3 regions of the Hominilimicola sp. genome follow, and region 1 is predicted to be linked to each of the others. Evidence: predicted binding sites of a transcription regulator. Region 1 holds the regulator's gene; each other region holds the start of a gene.

Region 1 (5,793 bases):
TCAACACAGTTATTTGGAAAAAATTCTTTAAATTCACTGCAAAGCTGTGCGGCAAGGGTTTTATTATGAGCAAGTACAATGGTAGGTTTGTTCACTTGTGCAATGACATTTGCCATAGTGAAAGTTTTTCCCGAACCTGTTACACCGAGCAAAGTTTGGCATTTCTCGCCTTTTTTTATTCCGTCAACAAGTGTTTGAATTGCCTGCGGCTGATCTCCTTGTGGTTTAAATTCAGAAACAAGTTCAAATTTATCCATACAGCTCCCCTTCTTACTGGTTATTTCCTTAGATTTTTAACAAGTATATTTATTCTTCTTGCATTTATCGACGTATATTGTTCAACATTATTTCTGACTGCAAGCTGAATATTTTTACATACAGAAAAAATATCACAGCCATATTGTAAAATGACTGTCATATCTATATGTACACCGTGTCCTGTTTTTCTTAGGTTTATATTTTGCACCTTAATTAGTCCATTGATCTTTTGTGCCTCATGTATTGCTATTGAATTTATAACGTTATCTGAGATAATATAGTCACCCATATAACTGAATGTGGGTCTGACAATTGATTTATCAGCCTCGGCGGTTGTTATTTCCGAATCAAGATTTTTTTGAAATCTTCTTAACGGATGCAAGAAATATCCTGAAAATTCCTTCTTTATTTCAAATGTCGGAACAGGAATAACGTGTTTCCCTTCAACTGTACGCATTCTAAGTGCCATATTCATTTCTTCGGGTGTTGCAACATCCTCTATTCTTATAATTTGTTCAACCTCATGAACACCGATATTTTTAGCAATTTTATTTACCATTCCGTCAGATGTACCCAAAATCATAAGGCACTTAATCTTATTCCTTTTAAGAACTTTTTTTATTTCATTTACCTGCGACGGATTCATAAAAAGTGCGTGTTTAACAGACGCAATTTTTGTCGGTTCTTTTTTGGCAGATGTGCCGGCTATAACTTTTCCATGAGAAATAAGCAAGCCGTCATCAATTATAGCGTCAGCTCCGTATTGTTGCGAAACCATAACACTTCTGTAACTCTTTCCTGTTCCACTCGGACCTACAAATGCGATAACTCTCATAATTATAACACCTTAATTCTGATTTTGCTTGATTTTGTATGACAATGTCATAAGCGGATCTGAAAGGTGAACGTTTTCCACCGCTACGTCCTTATCGAATTTAAGTTCGGTATACGAAAAGTTCATAAGACCTTTAACTCCGCAATTAACTAATTTTTCAGCCGTTTCCATTACTGCCGCTTTCGGTACGGTAAGAATTCCGATGTCAACTCTATGCGAATTCAAAAATTCCTCAAGCTTATCTATTGACATAACTTCTATACCGTTGATTTTTGTACCAATTATATTAATGTCATTATCAAAAATGCCTACAAGTTTAAAGCCTCTTTTTTCAAACGTATCATGACTTGCCAATGCTCTGCCGAGATTACCGGCTCCGACTATAACAGTAGTATCTCCGTCATTAAGTCCTAATATGTCACCGATTTCGTTATAAAGATGTTCGACATTATAGCCGTATCCCTGCTGACCGAAACCGCCGAAATAGTTAAAATCCTGTCTGATTTGTGATGCAGTCACGTTCATTTTTACGCTAAGTGCATTTGAGGAAATACGCTTTATATCCTGCTTTAAAAGTTCGCCCAAATATCTGTAATAGCGTGGCAGACGTTTAACTACGACCGTAGGAACTTTCTTTTCATTTTCACTCATGTCCTCTAAACCCCTTGTTAATTATATAACATTTATTATATCACACTCATTTCGTTTTGTATAGTCTTTTTAAATGTATTTTTTTGTATTTTGACATTTTACACATATAAAAAAATGTCACAACAAGCCGATACTGACTTATTGTGACATTAGTTACTTAAATTAAATCATTAAGTTTTATCCATTTTTCAAGAGAATCTTTCCACTGTGCAACGTGCGGTATACTGTCTGCCAAGCCCAAGCCGTGAGAACCGATTGGGTATATGTGCATTTCATACGAAACTTGCACTTTGCTTAGTGCGTCGGCGTACATCAAAGAATTTTCTACCGGTACTGCCTGGTCTGATGATGTATGCCATATAAATGTAGGCGGTGTATTAGGTGTGACGTGTTTATAAAGCGACATAAGCTCTTTATCAGAATGTAATGCTCTTTCGCCTATCAAGTTTTGTCTTGAACCATCATGTCTGTATTCGAACATATCTATTACAGGGTAACACAAAATTGTCGCATTAGGCTTACAGCTTTCTTTATCTATTTCATCTGTATCTTCATACATTTTCTTATCATAATGAACAGAAACAGAGGCCGCCAAATGTCCGCCGGCACTTGAACCCATAACTGCAATTTTATCCTTATCAATGCCGTATTTGTCGGCGTAATATCTGACATATTTAACAGCACGCATTGCGTCACTTATTTCTGCCGGATGTTTGTACGGTGCAACTCTGTATTCAACCACAAATGCAGTAAGACCGATTGACTGCAACCACTTAGCATATGCAGTACCTTCGTGGTCGGCTCTTATTACATAGCCACCACCCGGAAAAATAATAACAGCACCTTTTGAATGTGCAGGATATGCCGTTATAGTCGGTTTTCTTACCGCTGTTTCATCAGCCTCTATAAATTCTTCGTTCCAATAAGGAATCACGTCATTCCATAAATTCTCCATAATTAATCTCCTTGCTTTTCCGGATTTTCACCATAAGTAGTGAATAAATCCATAAATTCATTAAGCTTACTTTTCTTGATTGTAAATTCTGTTTTACCGTTGCGGATTAAAGCACAGTACAAATCATCAATACTCTTAAATTCGATTTCTGTATCAGAACTGCTCTTGATACCTTTATATTTTATTTTCATAACGGTATCGCCGAGTGTTTCGTCTTTATATACTCCGTCAACCGCCAAACCGACAATGCTCTTGTATATTGCTTGTGTTATCTTTGTATCAACCTTTTGACCGTCAAGCACAAAAGTCATATCCGAATCGTTATGAGTTATATCAATCGTATGTTCTGCTCCGTTATACTCTACCGTTACACTCTTAACTTCCGAAATATCAACAAGTGCCTGCAATTTACTTACAATGTTGTATGACGAGTCATTCGCAAAAGATATAATGTCCGATGAAACTTTAAATACCTGTTCCTTATATTTTACATAAGTCATATCACCGTCTGTGCGACCAATTGTAAGTGTTTCGGTATATTCTTCGCCGTATTTGCCTGTTGAATTGTCGTAAGGCTTAACGGTTATCATTAAAACAGGCGACTTTTCACTGAAACCGCCGTCAGCATTTTCAATCGGTGTAGTAAGTGAAATTTCCTCTATCGGAGCAAGTATTTTGTTATCGATATAGTCATCATTGGCACCGCTCTGATACGGCTGTACCATTTCCCATACATTATTTGTGTTGTTATTTATATTGCTTAATATTCTGATTTCAATAGTTTCATCACTGCGGACAATTTTAATGTCATTAATATTGTCAATATTAATGCTGAAACGATTGAATTCTTTATAATAGCTGATAGGCTTTTTTAAAGTATCAACTTTAAAATCATATATTGTATAGACAGTATTATCGCCGTCTTTCATCACAAAATATTCTCCGAGTGTCGGACTTAAATCACCGATAATCATTTTATCAATCTGACCGTTTTTCTTTTCAACTGTAACAGTGACTTGTGGATTGTCAAGTCCGTATTGTGATAAATCAGCCGGATTTTCTTCAATCTTGTTTTTTGATGACAATGTTGAAATTGTACCGACAAGCGCACCGGCTTTTGAAGAATCTATTTCAGACGCATCCATATCATTTACGGACCATTCCGAATCGCCTATACTTTTTACTGTAATTGTACCGTTTTCACTCTCTGACTTTACAGATAAAATATCGGTTGTATCAGCTGAATAGATACTGTATAAATCATCGGTTGTATCAACATTATTATCTTTTGACGTGTCAATATTACTTATAACAATCGTTCCGACAATAAGCACTATAATCACTGACGCGGCTATAATTATGCTTTTCGTTGTTTTACTCATAGATTTCTCCTTTTTATCCAAATTACAAGTCCGATTATTAATACGGTAATCGGTATTATAATTACAACAAATGCAAAAATAATTGTTTGACCTAAATCAGATAATGTAATAACATTGTTTACAAGTGTTTTTTCATCTACAGTAAAGCTTTCTTCGTTACCTATCATAAAGTTGGTCAAATTCATAAAATAATCATAGTTTGCAAGTCCGTAATTATTTGTAAGTGTTGTTTCGTCTATGGTTAAAAGCATAGTATTTCCCGATACATAAACCGATGAGGCGTGTTTTGCATCTACCGAAAGTTCGCTGACCGGATATTCACCGTCCTGCTCGCCGCCGACTTTTGAAACATTTTCATAATTTGAAGTCGTGTATGCTTTTTCTGAACTTGTCAAAACAGGTGTAACAGATATATCGCCATTTGATTCAAATTCTTGAGTTATCAATCTTGAATATGGGAAATATGCCAAAGTTCTTTGATTGTCTATTATACTGTCGGTAAATTCATATGATTTTACGTTCGGCACGACAAGACTCATCGAACTTCCGCTCAACGAAACGGATTTTGATGTGTCTGTTTCAATTACAAGGTTATCGCTTACACCTATGCCCCATGATGACTTTAGATAGTCATACAAGTTAGTAAGATTTTTTGAATCTACATCAAGATAAACTTGTATATTACCGCCTTTTTGCAAATAAGAATCAAGTTTTGTGATTTCTTCTTTTGAAAAATCGGCCGTCGGTTTTGCAACAATCAACATATTTGCGTCTGACGGTATATCATCGGTCAATGTATTAACTTCTCCAACTTCAAAGTTTTCTGATTCAAGTTTAGTTTTTGCACCGTCAACAGCTATCTCATTATGTCCTTTTATTAGGTATGCCTTTTGTTGTGTTTTGCTTGATACATACTTTAGTGCCGAAGTTATTTTATTTTCAACATTAAGTGATGTATACTGTCCTGTTTGTGCATTTACTCCGTACAATTCAGTCATAGTATATGTTTTAAACTTATCTCCGCCGTCAACAATGACAGAATTTGATTGCAGACTTTTGCCGTCAGTAACGTATTTCTTGCCAAAAGTCGGGTTAGATGTCATATTAATATTTGTAACATTGATATTTTTATTTGCGGCGGCATATTTATCAAGCACCGTACGAATATTTCCGTCTTGTTCCGATTCACCGGCAAGAATATATATATCAACAGGAGTATCATAATTTTTAAGATACTCTTTTGTTTTATCTGAAAGTTCGTACATTTTATTTGACGTAAGGTCGATTTTTAAAGGTAATTTGTTGTTAAGCACGCTGACAAATACGTTTACAACAATAACCAAAACAACCGCTATTGCAATAGCAACGGAAGATACAAATTTATATTTTTTTACGTTATTCATTACATATCCTCCTATCTCATTCTGCGTCTTTCAAATACCATAACGGTAAAGAATAAGAACAGACTGGTGATGCTTAAATAATAAATTATCGGTTCAAAGTTAAGGATTCCGAGAGTAAAATCCGAAAATCTTTGTACAGGCGATAACCACAAAAGAATTTTTACAATTATTTCGTTTGAAACGTTTGACGCAACCGATCCTAAAAGCAATGTGAAAATCAATACACCGTAAGTGGCGATTGCAGCGACAATCTGACTTTCCGTAATAGATGACATAAACGCACCGATAGCAAGTATTGCCGAACATAGC
Region 2 (5,793 bases), on a different contig from region 1:
TGTTCTCCGAACAGACAAAATTCACCGTCAAGTTCTGTATTCAAAAACTCTTTTTCAAATTGTCTGTATACCTTTTCGGCGTCCGTCATACTTGTTTTTTTAGGCTTACTTACTTCACTTTCGTAATTGTCCAAACTGTGAAACAGTGCCACAAAATGTCCCTCACCGTTATTTTTATGCGGAAAAATTCTTCGTGTTTTACTCATATCACAGTCGGAATTCGACCACACTCCTCTGCCTTTAGACAGCATATCAAGATTATTCGGTTCTACAAGTTCCACATTATAATTTTCAAGCATATACGCACACACCTGCTCATTTTCCTCCGGTGCAAACGTGCACGTTGAATACACAATATATCCTCCGCCTTTAAGCATTTTCATTGCACAATCAAGTATATGTTTCTGTCTTACACCGCACGAAACCGTATGTTCAACACTCCATTCGTCCACAGCCTGCGGCTCTTTTCTGAACATTCCCTCACCGCTGCATGGTGCGTCAACTATAATCTTGTCAAAAAAATGCACATATTTTTCAGCCAGCCTTTGAGGTGTTTCATTTGTGACTACTGCATTAGTCAAACCAAATCTGTCTATATTGTCAGACAATATATTTGCACGATTTTTTACAATTTCATTTGCAACAAGCAATCCGTTTTTGCCGATAAATGCACCTGCCTGAGTAGCCTTACCACCGGGTGCGGCACACAAATCAAGTACATAATCGTCACTTTCAATATTCAAAGTCGATACGGTCGACATTGCGGACGGCTCCTGAAAATAAAAAAGTCCCGCAAGGTGATAAGGGTGATTACCTGAAATTTTAGACTTATCTGCATAAAATCCGTCGCTGCACCAAGGTACATTCTGAAGTTCACCAAATTCCTTAATTACTGCGTCTTTTGCACCGACTTTTGATGTATTTATGCGTATTCCCGTAAATATCGGAGTTTCGTCCATTGATTTTATAAAATCATCATACTCATCTCCGAGCATTTTTTTCATTCTGTCCTCAAATTTTTCAGGCAATTTCATACTTATCCCCTTTTTCTTTTTTACTATAACAATAGTATAAATTAAATTTTAATTCGTGTCAATATAAAAGACAAAAAAGTGGCGGTCAATGATCTCCGCTACGAGGTTTTGTATGTGATAAAACTATTTTTGACAAACTTAAAGCATAATAGGGCGACCTATGATCGCCCCTACGAAATTTTTGAAAATTTCAAATATAAAAAAACAACTGCCATAAAGGCAGTTGTTTAAAAAAGTTCAAATTGTGATTAGCAATTTTCTGAGAAATACTTAATTGTTCTAACCATCTGTGATGTGTATGAGTTTTCGTTATCATACCATGAAACAACTTGTACTTCGTAAAGACCGTCACCGATTTCAGCAACCATTGTTTGTGTTGAATCGAATAGTGAACCGTATCTCATACCAACGATATCTGATGAAACGATTTCATCTGTGTTGTAACCGAATGATTCGTTTGAAGCAGCCTTCATAGCAGCGTTGATACCGTCAACTGTAACGTCACCCTTAACAACAGCTGTAAGGATTGTTGTTGAACCTGTTGGAGTTGGAACTCTCTGAGCTGAGCCGATAAGCTTACCGTTTAGTTCAGGAATAACAAGACCGATAGCCTTTGCAGCACCTGTTGAGTTAGGAACGATGTTTACAGCAGCAGCTCTTGATCTTCTTAGGTCACCCTTTCTTTGAGGACCGTCAAGAGTCATTTGGTCACCTGTGTAAGCGTGAATTGTGCACATGATACCTGACTGAATTGGAGCGTACTTGTTAAGTGCGTCTGCCATAGGAGCCAAGCAGTTTGTTGTACAAGAAGCAGCTGAAATGATGTTGTCGCCCTTCTTTAGTGTTTCGTGGTTTACGTTGTAAACGATTGTTGGTAGGTCATTGCCTGCAGGAGCTGAAATAACAACTTTCTTAGCACCGGCATTGATATGAGCCTGAGCCTTTTCCTTTGATGTATAGAAACCTGAGCATTCAAGAACTACGTCTACGTCAAGGTCGCCCCATGGACAATTATTTGCATCAGGGAAAGCGTAGATTTTGATTTCTTTACCATCAACTGTGATTGAATCTTCACCTGCTGAAACTGTATCAGCCTTTTCATACTTACCTTGTGATGAATCATACTTTAGTAGATGAGCAAGCATCTTTGGGCTTGTAAGGTCGTTGATAGCAACAACTTCATAACCCTCTGCGCCGAACATCTGTCTGAATGCAAGACGTCCAATACGTCCGAATCCGTTAATCGCAACTTTAACTGCCATTTTAAATTCCTCCTAAAAAATATATATATTTTTTTATCTTTGAGTGAGCATAGTATATGCCCATTTATATATATTTTACATCAAATTTATAAAATATACAAGCCTATATGTTAAATTTATATCATTTTAATGATTAATTCTTCCTTTTGCACAAAAAGCAGCCTATTTATATCAGTTTTATATATAATTTTTTTAAACAAAATGAACTGCTATGAAAATTCACAGCAGTTCATAATTATTTTATTCTATTTCTTCGTTGTCAACTTCTTCGCCGTCGATAGTAATATTAATATCTTTATACATACTCATACCTGTACCGGCAGGAATAAGTTTACCGATGATAACATTTTCCTTTAGACCAAGAAGCGGGTCAACCTTACCCTTAATAGCTGCATCTGTAAGAACCTTTGTAGTTTCCTGGAATGATGCGGCTGAAAGGAATGATTCGGTTGCAAGAGAAGCCTTAGTAATACCAAGAAGTACAGGAGATGCAGTTGCAAATTCAGTACCGCTCTTTTCCTTAACTCTCTCGTTTGCCTCTTCAAGTTCAAACTTATCAACAAGTGAACCGATAAGAAGATCAGTTTCGCCTGCCTCTTCAACTCTAACCTTACGCAACATTTGACGTGTGATAACTTCGACGTGCTTATCGTTAATATCAACACCCTGCATACGGTATGTTCTCTGAACTTCACGCGCGATATAAACCTGAACGGCATGAGGACCTCTGATATGAAGAATATCATTAGGGTTTACAGAACCCATTGTAAGTTCGTCACCCGCCTCAATAACGTCACCGTCATGAACTTTAATACTTGAACCGTATGGAATTGTATAAGTCTTAGCTTCACCTGTCTGGTCATTGGCAACTGTAACTTCTCTCTTACGCTTTGATTCTGTTACAGTAATTGTACCGCCGATTTCTGAGATTATAGCAAGACCCTTTGGACGTCTTGCCTCGAAAAGTTCCTCGACACGAGGAAGACCCTGTGTAATATCGCTGCCTGACGCAACACCGCCGGCGTGGAAAGTACGCATTGTAAGCTGTGTACCCGGTTCACCGATTGACTGTGCGGCAATAATACCAACTGCCTCACCGACATTAACAAGTTCACCTGTAGCAAGGTTTGTACCGTAACATTTAGCACAAACACCGATTTTTGACTTACAAGTAAGTACGCTTCTGATATATACTTTTTCGATACCGGCATTAACAATATTATTAGCCTGTACGTCTGTTATAAGTTCACCGTTCTTTGCAAGAACTTCGCCTGTTTCAGGGTGAATAACATCCTGCATAGCTGTACGGCCGACGATACGGTCATATAGCGGTTCGATACTTTCTTTACCGTCAGTGATTTCAGTTACCCATTCGCCTTCATCAGTACCGCAGTCGATTTCACGAACGATAACATCCTGTGATACGTCAACAAGACGACGAGTAAGGTAACCTGAGTCGGCTGTTCTAAGAGCTGTATCTGTAAGACCTTTACGCGCACCGTGTGATGAAATGAAGTATTCAAGTACGTTAAGACCTTCTCGGAAGTTAGCACGGATAGGAATTTCGACTGTTCTACCCTGTGTATCCGCCATAAGTCCACGCATAGCTGCAAGCTGACGAATTTGGTTAACGCTACCACGGGCACCTGAGTCAGCCATCATAAAGATTGGGTTGAACTCACCAAGGTGTTCCATCATGGCGTCTGTGACATCAGATGAAGCCTTTGCCCAAATTTTAATTGTCTGTTGATAACGTTCTTCATTTGTAAGAAGACCCATCTGATACTTCTGCATAATTCCTTCGACTTGCTTTTCAGCGTCAGCAAGGATAACTTGTTTCTTTTCAGGAACCTCGATATCTGATACGGCAACAGTTATAGCACCTCTTGTAGAATACTTATAACCTGTGGCCTTAATCTTATCAAGCACTTCGGCTGTTTCTGAAGTACCGCAAACTCTGATACACTTATCAATAATTTTACCAAGCTGTTTCTTACCTACAACAAAGTCGATTTCAAGGTCAAATTCATTTTCAGGATTTGATCTGTCAATATAACCGATATGCTGAGGAATATTATTATTGAATATAATTCTACCGACAGTTGTACCGATAAGTTTTGACTTTTCTACTCCGTTAATCTTCTTTGTAACTTCAACAAGAATTCTTTCGTGCAGAGTTACTTCGTGATTATAATAAGCAAGAAGTGCCTCATCAAATGTAGTATACTTCTTTATTACAAGTTTCTTAGCCTCACTTATTAATTTCTTTAGTGAAATTTGAAGTGATTTATTAGGTAATACCAAAGTTACAGGATTTGCGTGAATTTCTGTTTCATTCATTGCAACTTCCGGCAACTCTCTCATATATTTAAGAGCCTCTCTTACATCAGTAAAGCTCTTGATTGGTTCTTCTTCATTGTATATAACAACGTTTTCTTCCTGTTCCATATCAGAAAGTCTTTCGATTAATACATTGATTTTAGGTTCATCATCAAGAATTGTATCAATAATTCTGTCATAATGTTCCTTTTGAATTGTCAGGTAGTAAGAACCCAAAATCATATCCTGTGTAGGAACCGTTACAGGGTGTCCGTCCTGCGGTTTAAGCAAGTTATTTGCTGAAAGCATTAGGAAACGTGCCTCGGCCTGTGCCTCCGGTGAAAGAGGAACGTGGATAGCCATCTGGTCACCGTCGAAGTCGGCGTTATAAGCCGTACATACAAGCGGATGAAGTTTTAGAGCACGTCCTTCAACAAGTTTTGGCTCAAATGCTTGAATACCAAGTCTGTGAAGTGTAGGCGCACGGTTTAGAAGTACAGGATGCTCCTTAATTACGTCCTCAAGAACGTCCCAAACTTCCGGCTTTGTTCTCTCAACCATTCTCTTTGCACTCTTTATATTATGTGCAAGTCCGCGAGATACAAGTTCTTTCATTACGAAAGGCTTAAACAATTCGATAGCCATTTCTTTTGGCACACCGCACTGATAAATCTTCATTTCCGGACCTACAACGATAACGCTACGACCTGAGTAGTCAACACGCTTACCAAGCAAGTTTTGACGGAAACGTCCCTGCTTACCTTTAAGCATATCCGAAAGTGATTTTAGCGGTCTGTTACCCGGTCCTGTTACAGTTCTTCCGCGACGACCGTTATTGATAAGTGCGTCAACAGCCTCTTGTAACATACGTTTTTCGTTTCTGATAATAATATCAGGAGCGCCAAGTTCAAGAAGTCTTTTTAAACGATTGTTTCTGTTTATAACTCGTCTGTAAAGGTCGTTAAGGTCAGATGTTGCAAAACGTCCGCCGTCAAGCTGTACCATAGGTCTAAGTTCCGGCGGAATTACCGGAATAACAGTCATAATCATCCATTCAGGTCTGTTACCCGAAAGTCTGAATGCCTCTACAATTTCAAGTCTTTTAATAATTCTTGCTTTCTTTTGTCCTTGTGTAGCGTCAAGCTCTTCCTTTAATTCTCTTGAAAGTTCTTCAAGAT
Region 3 (5,793 bases), on a different contig from region 1:
GAAAAAAGCGGACTTCATGTAAGCGGAATTGAAAGCGTAAATGTTCATGACGCAATTAAAGTCGGAACATCGGACAGAGATAAGTACATAGACAATTATATTGAAACGCTTGAAAATCTCGGAAAAGAGGACATTCATCTTGTGTGCTATAACTTTATGCCTGTATTTGACTGGACAAGAAGTGAGCTTGCAAGAAAACGTCCCGACGGTTCAACCGTGCTTGCATACAATCAAGATGATATTGATAAAATCGTTCCCGAGAAGATGTTTGAATCTATTTCAAAGGACATGAACGGTACGGTTATGCCCGGTTGGGAACCTGAGAGAATGGAAAAAGTAAAAGAGCTTTTTGAAATGTATAAGGATGTTGACGATGAAAAGCTTTTTGAAAATTTAAAATATTTTCTTGAAAGAATAATGCCTGTATGCAATAAGTACGATATAAAAATGGCAATTCACCCCGACGACCCTGCTTGGAGCGTTTTCGGTTTGCCGAGAATTATAATTAATAAGCAGAATATACTTCGTATGATGAAAATGGTTGACGATGTGCATAACGGCGTTACTTTCTGTTCCGGTTCATACGGAACAAACCTTGAAAACGATTTGCCGGATATGATTCGATCATTAAAGGGAAGAATACATTTTGCGCACGTCAGAAATCTTAAATTTAATTCACCGACCGATTTTGAGGAAGCGGCACACTTGTCATCCGACGGTTCGTTTGATATGTACGAAATAATGAAAGCACTTTACGAAATCGGATTTGACGGTCCTATCCGCCCCGACCACGGAAGAATGATATGGGACGAAGTGGCTATGCCGGGTTACGGACTTTATGACAGAGCGTTGGGTGCGACATATCTAAACGGTTTGTGGGAGGCTATTGAAAAAAGCTCAAAATAACACAAAAAAGGCGGTTGATAGTTTGTCAACCGCCTTTTTGTCATTTTTCTTCGTAGTCATTATTGATAAAAGCTGAAATTTTGTCGATTGTTCTGATTGGTGCGTCTTGTGCGGTACCCCATTCCATATCTTTGTTGCGATAGTCGAATTTAAGTGTGAATTTATGTATATCCTCCTGTATTCTTGAAAGTTCGGCTTCTTGCTTTTCAAACAGGCAGGCAAGGAATTGGGCGGCTTGTGAGTCTTTTAATGATTTTGGTACTGTATCAACAAGCAATTTCATATGCTTTAAGCATACACCTTTTGATTTATTGAATTTTTCTTTAAACTTTTCGTCATTTGCCCACATATACAAAAGCACATCGGCATACCTTTCCATAGTGTGATTGATTTTATCACACACAACACAGCAGTCCGATATACCGTCAAGTTTTTCGGAAAGTGCTTTTGCAAAATCGGCCGAGCCTGTTTTCTTAAAAAGACCGCCTTTTTGATTTTTTAAAGCCGACGCGGATTTTTTCAGCGTATCAAATTTTTTGCGTATTTCCTCTAAATGTGTGTCAAGCACAAGCGACAGTGCAAGTTTGTTTGACATACCGAAAAGCATTGAATAGTGATGGTTGCAAAATCCTTTTTCGTTTGATTCCATACGAAATTCAGGCTCCATCATTGCCGCACCGAGTGTGTAGTCAAGCGTTTCTTTTTCAAGTTTTTTCTCAAGTTCACAAAGCGGACATTCGCAGTCTGTATCGTAAACTTCATTTACCGGTATTGTATAAATTTGTTCTTTCATAAGTAATAAAGCTGCCTTTCAAATAGCTATATTGCAGACAAAACCACTGTGGTTTTGTCTACATTTTTTTTGGAGTGTGAGGTGTAACCTCACTGAAAATCATTTCTGGCGACCTGTGCGACAGAAATGACTTAAAATCCAAAGTTTCGACTTTGGAGGAACTTTGTGATTTTTTCTCTGAAAACGCTCAAAAATTACATCTATGATGTGATTTTTGGAGCTGCCGACATTTTGTCGGCAGACTCGGTTATATTGTTATTATAACACCTAAAAGACTGCCTTTCAAGAACAAAAACGAAAGTTGTATTCTGCAAATTCAAAAAGGTTATGATTTATTTGTGCAAAACGTCACATTTTTAACGAAAAAATAACGTATTTCTGATAGTAACTGATAAAAAAATAAAAAAATCATTATAAATTCTTTAAAAAAAACAAAAAATATGTTATAATGCACTTGTCAATAAAATAGAAAACAATGTTACAAAATAACACTGTATAAAATTAAAAAATGTATTGGAGGATTTTTACCATGACAGAAAACAAGACAGTTCTTGCATGGCTTGAAGAAATGAAAGCTATGTGTCAACCTGACAATGTTGTTTGGATTGACGGAAGTGAAGAACAGCTTGAGGCTCTAAGAGCAGAGGCTGTTAAAACAGGTGAAATGATTAAACTAAATCAAGAAAAGCTTCCTGGATGTTACTATCACAGAACAGCTGAAAACGACGTAGCTCGTGTAGAAGACAGAACATTTATCTGTACTCCTACAGAAGAAGAAGCAGGTCCAATCAATAACTGGATGGCTCCTGACGAAATGTATGCAAAGCTAAAGAAACTATATGCAGGTTCAATGAAGGGCAGAACAATGTACGTTATCCCTTATTCAATGGGTCCTATAGGTTCACCTTTCTCAAAGATCGGTATCGAGCTTTCAGACAGTATCTATGTTGTACTTAATATGGCTATTATGACAAGAATCGGTCAAAAGGTTCTTGATCAACTTGGAAATGACGAAAACGCTGAATTCATCAAGTGTCTACACGCTAAGAAAGACGTAAATCCTGATGACAGATATATTGTTCAATTCCCACAGGATAACACAATTTGGTCAATCAACTCAGCTTACGGCGGTAACGTTCTTCTTGGTAAGAAGTGCTTCGCTCTAAGAATTGCATCATATCTTGGTAAGAACCAAGGTTGGATGGCTGAGCATATGCTAATTCTTGGTCTTGAAAATCCTCAAGGCGAAGTTAAGTATATCTGTGCTGCATTCCCATCAGCTTGCGGTAAGACAAATCTTGCAATGCTTATCCCACCGGAATACCTAAAGAACCAAGGTTACAAAGTATGGACAGTCGGCGATGATATTTCATGGCTAAACATCGGTCCTGACGGCAGACTATATGCTATCAACCCTGAAGCAGGTTTCTTCGGTGTTGCTCCTGGTACATCAGTAAAGACAAACTTCAATGCTCTTGAATCAACAAAGAAGAATACAATCTTCACAAACGTTGCTCTTAACAATGCAGACAATACAGTTTGGTGGGAAGGTCTTGACAAGAATCCTCCTGTTGATGCAACAGAATGGAAGGGCTCAAAGGTTAACGGTCCTGAATACTCTGCAGCAGGTAACAATCTTGCTCATCCTAACTCAAGATTTACAGCTCCGGCTATCAACTGCCCATGTATCTCATCTGAATTCGAAAACCCACAGGGCGTTCCTGTAGAGGCTATTGTATTCGGTGGCAGACGTGCTAAGTGTGCTCCGCTTGTATATCAATCAAGAGATTGGCAGCACGGTACATTCGTTGGTGCTACAATGGCATCAGAAACAACAGCAGCAGCTGCAGGTGCAGTAGGTGTTGTTAGACGTGACCCAATGGCTATGAAACCGTTCGTAGGCTACAATATGGCTACTTACTGGGGTCACTGGCTTGAAATGGGTAAGAAGCTTGGCGACAAAGCTCCAAAAATCTTCCACGTTAACTGGTTCAGAAAAGATGACGAAGGACACTTCATGTGGCCTGGTTTCGGTGACAATATGCGTGTACTTCTTTGGATTCTTAACAGATGTGCAGGTAAGGTTGACGCTGTTGAAAGCGAAATCGGTTACCTACCAAAGCCTGAAGATATCGACCTAACAGGTCTTGAAGACGAAAATGTTGATATTAACGGTCTTCTTACAATCGATAAGCAGGTATGGCTTGAAGACGTTGCAAATATCGAAGAATATTTTGCACAGTTCGGCGATTTACTTCCACAGGAAATGGCTGACGAACTTGCTAAGTTAAAGGCTAACCTTTCTAAGTAATTTTAATTACAGTGTATTAAGAATTTAAAAGCAGACAAAATCTTTATGGTTTTGTCTGCTTTTTTTGTTGACATTTATAGACACATAGGTTAAAATGTAAGTGTATAATATATACAGATTATCTATAGAAAAGAGGAGAAAATATGAAGAAAAAAGGTGTAATTATCGGTGTTATAATAGCGGTAATCGTAATTATAGCGGTAAGCATTATAGGAAGTTACAACGGACTTATAAGTTTAGAAGAATCGGCCAACACGGCATATGCCGATATACAGGTTCAACTTCAAAGACGTATGGATCTTGTACCGAACCTTGTTAATACTGTAAAGGGATATGCGGCACATGAAACGGAAGTGTTCACTGCGGTTTCGGACGCTCGTGCAAAACTTGCCGGTGCGGGAACAGTTGAGGAGGCAAGAGGCAAATGAGAACTTTCATCGGCACTTAGCAGATTGATTGCAATTTCGGAATCATATCCGGAATTAAAGTCAAACGAAAACTTCTTGTCACTTCAAGATGAACTTGCAGGTACGGAAAATCGCATAGGTGTTGCAAGAAAGGATTATAATGACGCCGTTCAAAAATATAACGTAAAAATACGTTCATTCCCTACAAACATATTTGCAAATATGCTTGGTTTTGAAAAGAAACAACAGTTTGAGGCAGACAGTGCGGCACAATCTGCTCCTTCTGTAAGTTTTGATTGATATGAGTAGGGGGAAGATACGTTTCGCGGCATTAATTTCCGCAATGTTTGTTTTATTTATAAATATTTGTGCGTTTGCAAAGGTTGATATACCGAATCATACGGATAGATTTTTTATAAATGACTATGCGAATGTTATTGACAGTGAAACAGAGGATTATATATTTGAAAAAGGTAAGGCGTACAATGTTAACGGCGGACCGCAAGTTGTTGTTTTGACAATGGAAAGTATAGACGGAAACGATCTTGAAGACTTTTCGATTGAAACGGCGAGAAAATGGGGGATTGGCGATAAAGACGCGAATAACGGAGTTCTTATTCTCCTTGTTATGGATAGCCGTGATATTCGTATCGAAGTTGGTTACGGACTTGAGGGCGTTTTAAATGACGGTAAGTGCGGTCGATTTATCAGAAATGCAACAGATTCTTTGTCGGCAGGTGATTACAGCGAGGGTATTAAGCAGATTTATGATTCGGTAATCGGCGAACTCGAAGACCCGACACCCGATGAAGAAGATGATGATGACACTATGGTTGAAATAATGACATATGTAGTGTTTTTCATAGTTTTAGCGATTGTGGTATTTATCACTAATATCAAAGGACGTGGCGGACGTGGCGGACGTGGCGGCTATCATAGCGGCGGCGGTTACTATGGCGGTGGTTTTTCCGGCGGAAGCAGCAGCGGAGGAGGCGGATTCTCCGGCGGCGGCGGAAGTTTCGGCGGCGGCGGTGCCAGCGGTAAATTTTAAAATATAAAAATCATATCTTGCACGTTCCGGATAATTTGTCGACAGTCTGAAAGGGTGTTGTGTTAAAAACAACACCCTTTTGTGTAAATAAAAATTTTTTTAATTTAATGCAACCTTTTGGTGTGCTGAAAAGTATTATATATGAAAGGAAAAATAATCCGATAAATTTAACAAGGAGGAAAAAATTATGAAAAAATTATTAGCGGTAGCATCAGCGTTGGCTCTTACTGTATCGGCAGTATCACCGGCAGTTTTAGCCGCTGAAACGTTAGCCACACAGCAAACAGAAACATCTGCAAGAGAGAATATGCAGAAAATATTGGAA

What was found. The regulator Rex, encoded in region 1, represses fermentation and respiration genes when NADH is low (regulators of the CRP and FNR family bind a similar motif). The targets are predictions, from matches to a motif close to ATTGTTAANNNNTTAACAAT.
Region 2: gap (type I glyceraldehyde-3-phosphate dehydrogenase) is a predicted target of Rex. The motif match lies at 2,403-2,422, and genes of this name have one in related genera.
Region 3: ACLTU0_RS07770 (phosphoenolpyruvate carboxykinase (GTP)) is a predicted target of Rex. The motif match lies at 2,087-2,106, and genes of this name have one in related genera.

The regions. Positions count from the first base shown of each region.
Region 1 covers NZ_JBKVWU010000100.1:1,828-7,620, forward strand. The annotation lists gene uvrB (excinuclease ABC subunit UvrB) at 1-257, opposite strand, end outside; gene ACLTU0_RS09280 (Asp23/Gls24 family envelope stress response protein) at 278-1,093, opposite strand; gene ACLTU0_RS09285 (redox-sensing transcriptional repressor Rex) at 1,106-1,744, opposite strand; gene ACLTU0_RS09290 (alpha/beta hydrolase) at 1,902-2,699, opposite strand; gene ACLTU0_RS09295 (DUF4340 domain-containing protein) at 2,702-4,081, opposite strand; gene ACLTU0_RS09300 (Gldg family protein) at 4,078-5,484, opposite strand; gene ACLTU0_RS09305 (ABC-2 transporter permease) at 5,496-5,793, opposite strand, start outside.
Region 2 covers NZ_JBKVWU010000009.1:25,905-31,697, reverse strand. The annotation lists gene ACLTU0_RS02300 (RsmF rRNA methyltransferase first C-terminal domain-containing protein) at 1-1,034, opposite strand, end outside; gene gap (type I glyceraldehyde-3-phosphate dehydrogenase) at 1,283-2,296, opposite strand; gene rpoC (DNA-directed RNA polymerase subunit beta') at 2,537-5,793, opposite strand, start outside.
Region 3 covers NZ_JBKVWU010000065.1:5,989-11,781, reverse strand. The annotation lists gene uxuA (mannonate dehydratase) at 1-906, shown strand, start outside; gene ACLTU0_RS07775 (DUF6062 family protein) at 947-1,699, opposite strand; gene ACLTU0_RS07770 (phosphoenolpyruvate carboxykinase (GTP)) at 2,229-4,010, shown strand; partial or broken gene ACLTU0_RS07765 (LemA family protein) at 4,154-4,717, shown strand; gene ACLTU0_RS07760 (TPM domain-containing protein) at 4,719-5,468, shown strand; gene ACLTU0_RS07755 (S-layer homology domain-containing protein) at 5,656-5,793, shown strand, end outside.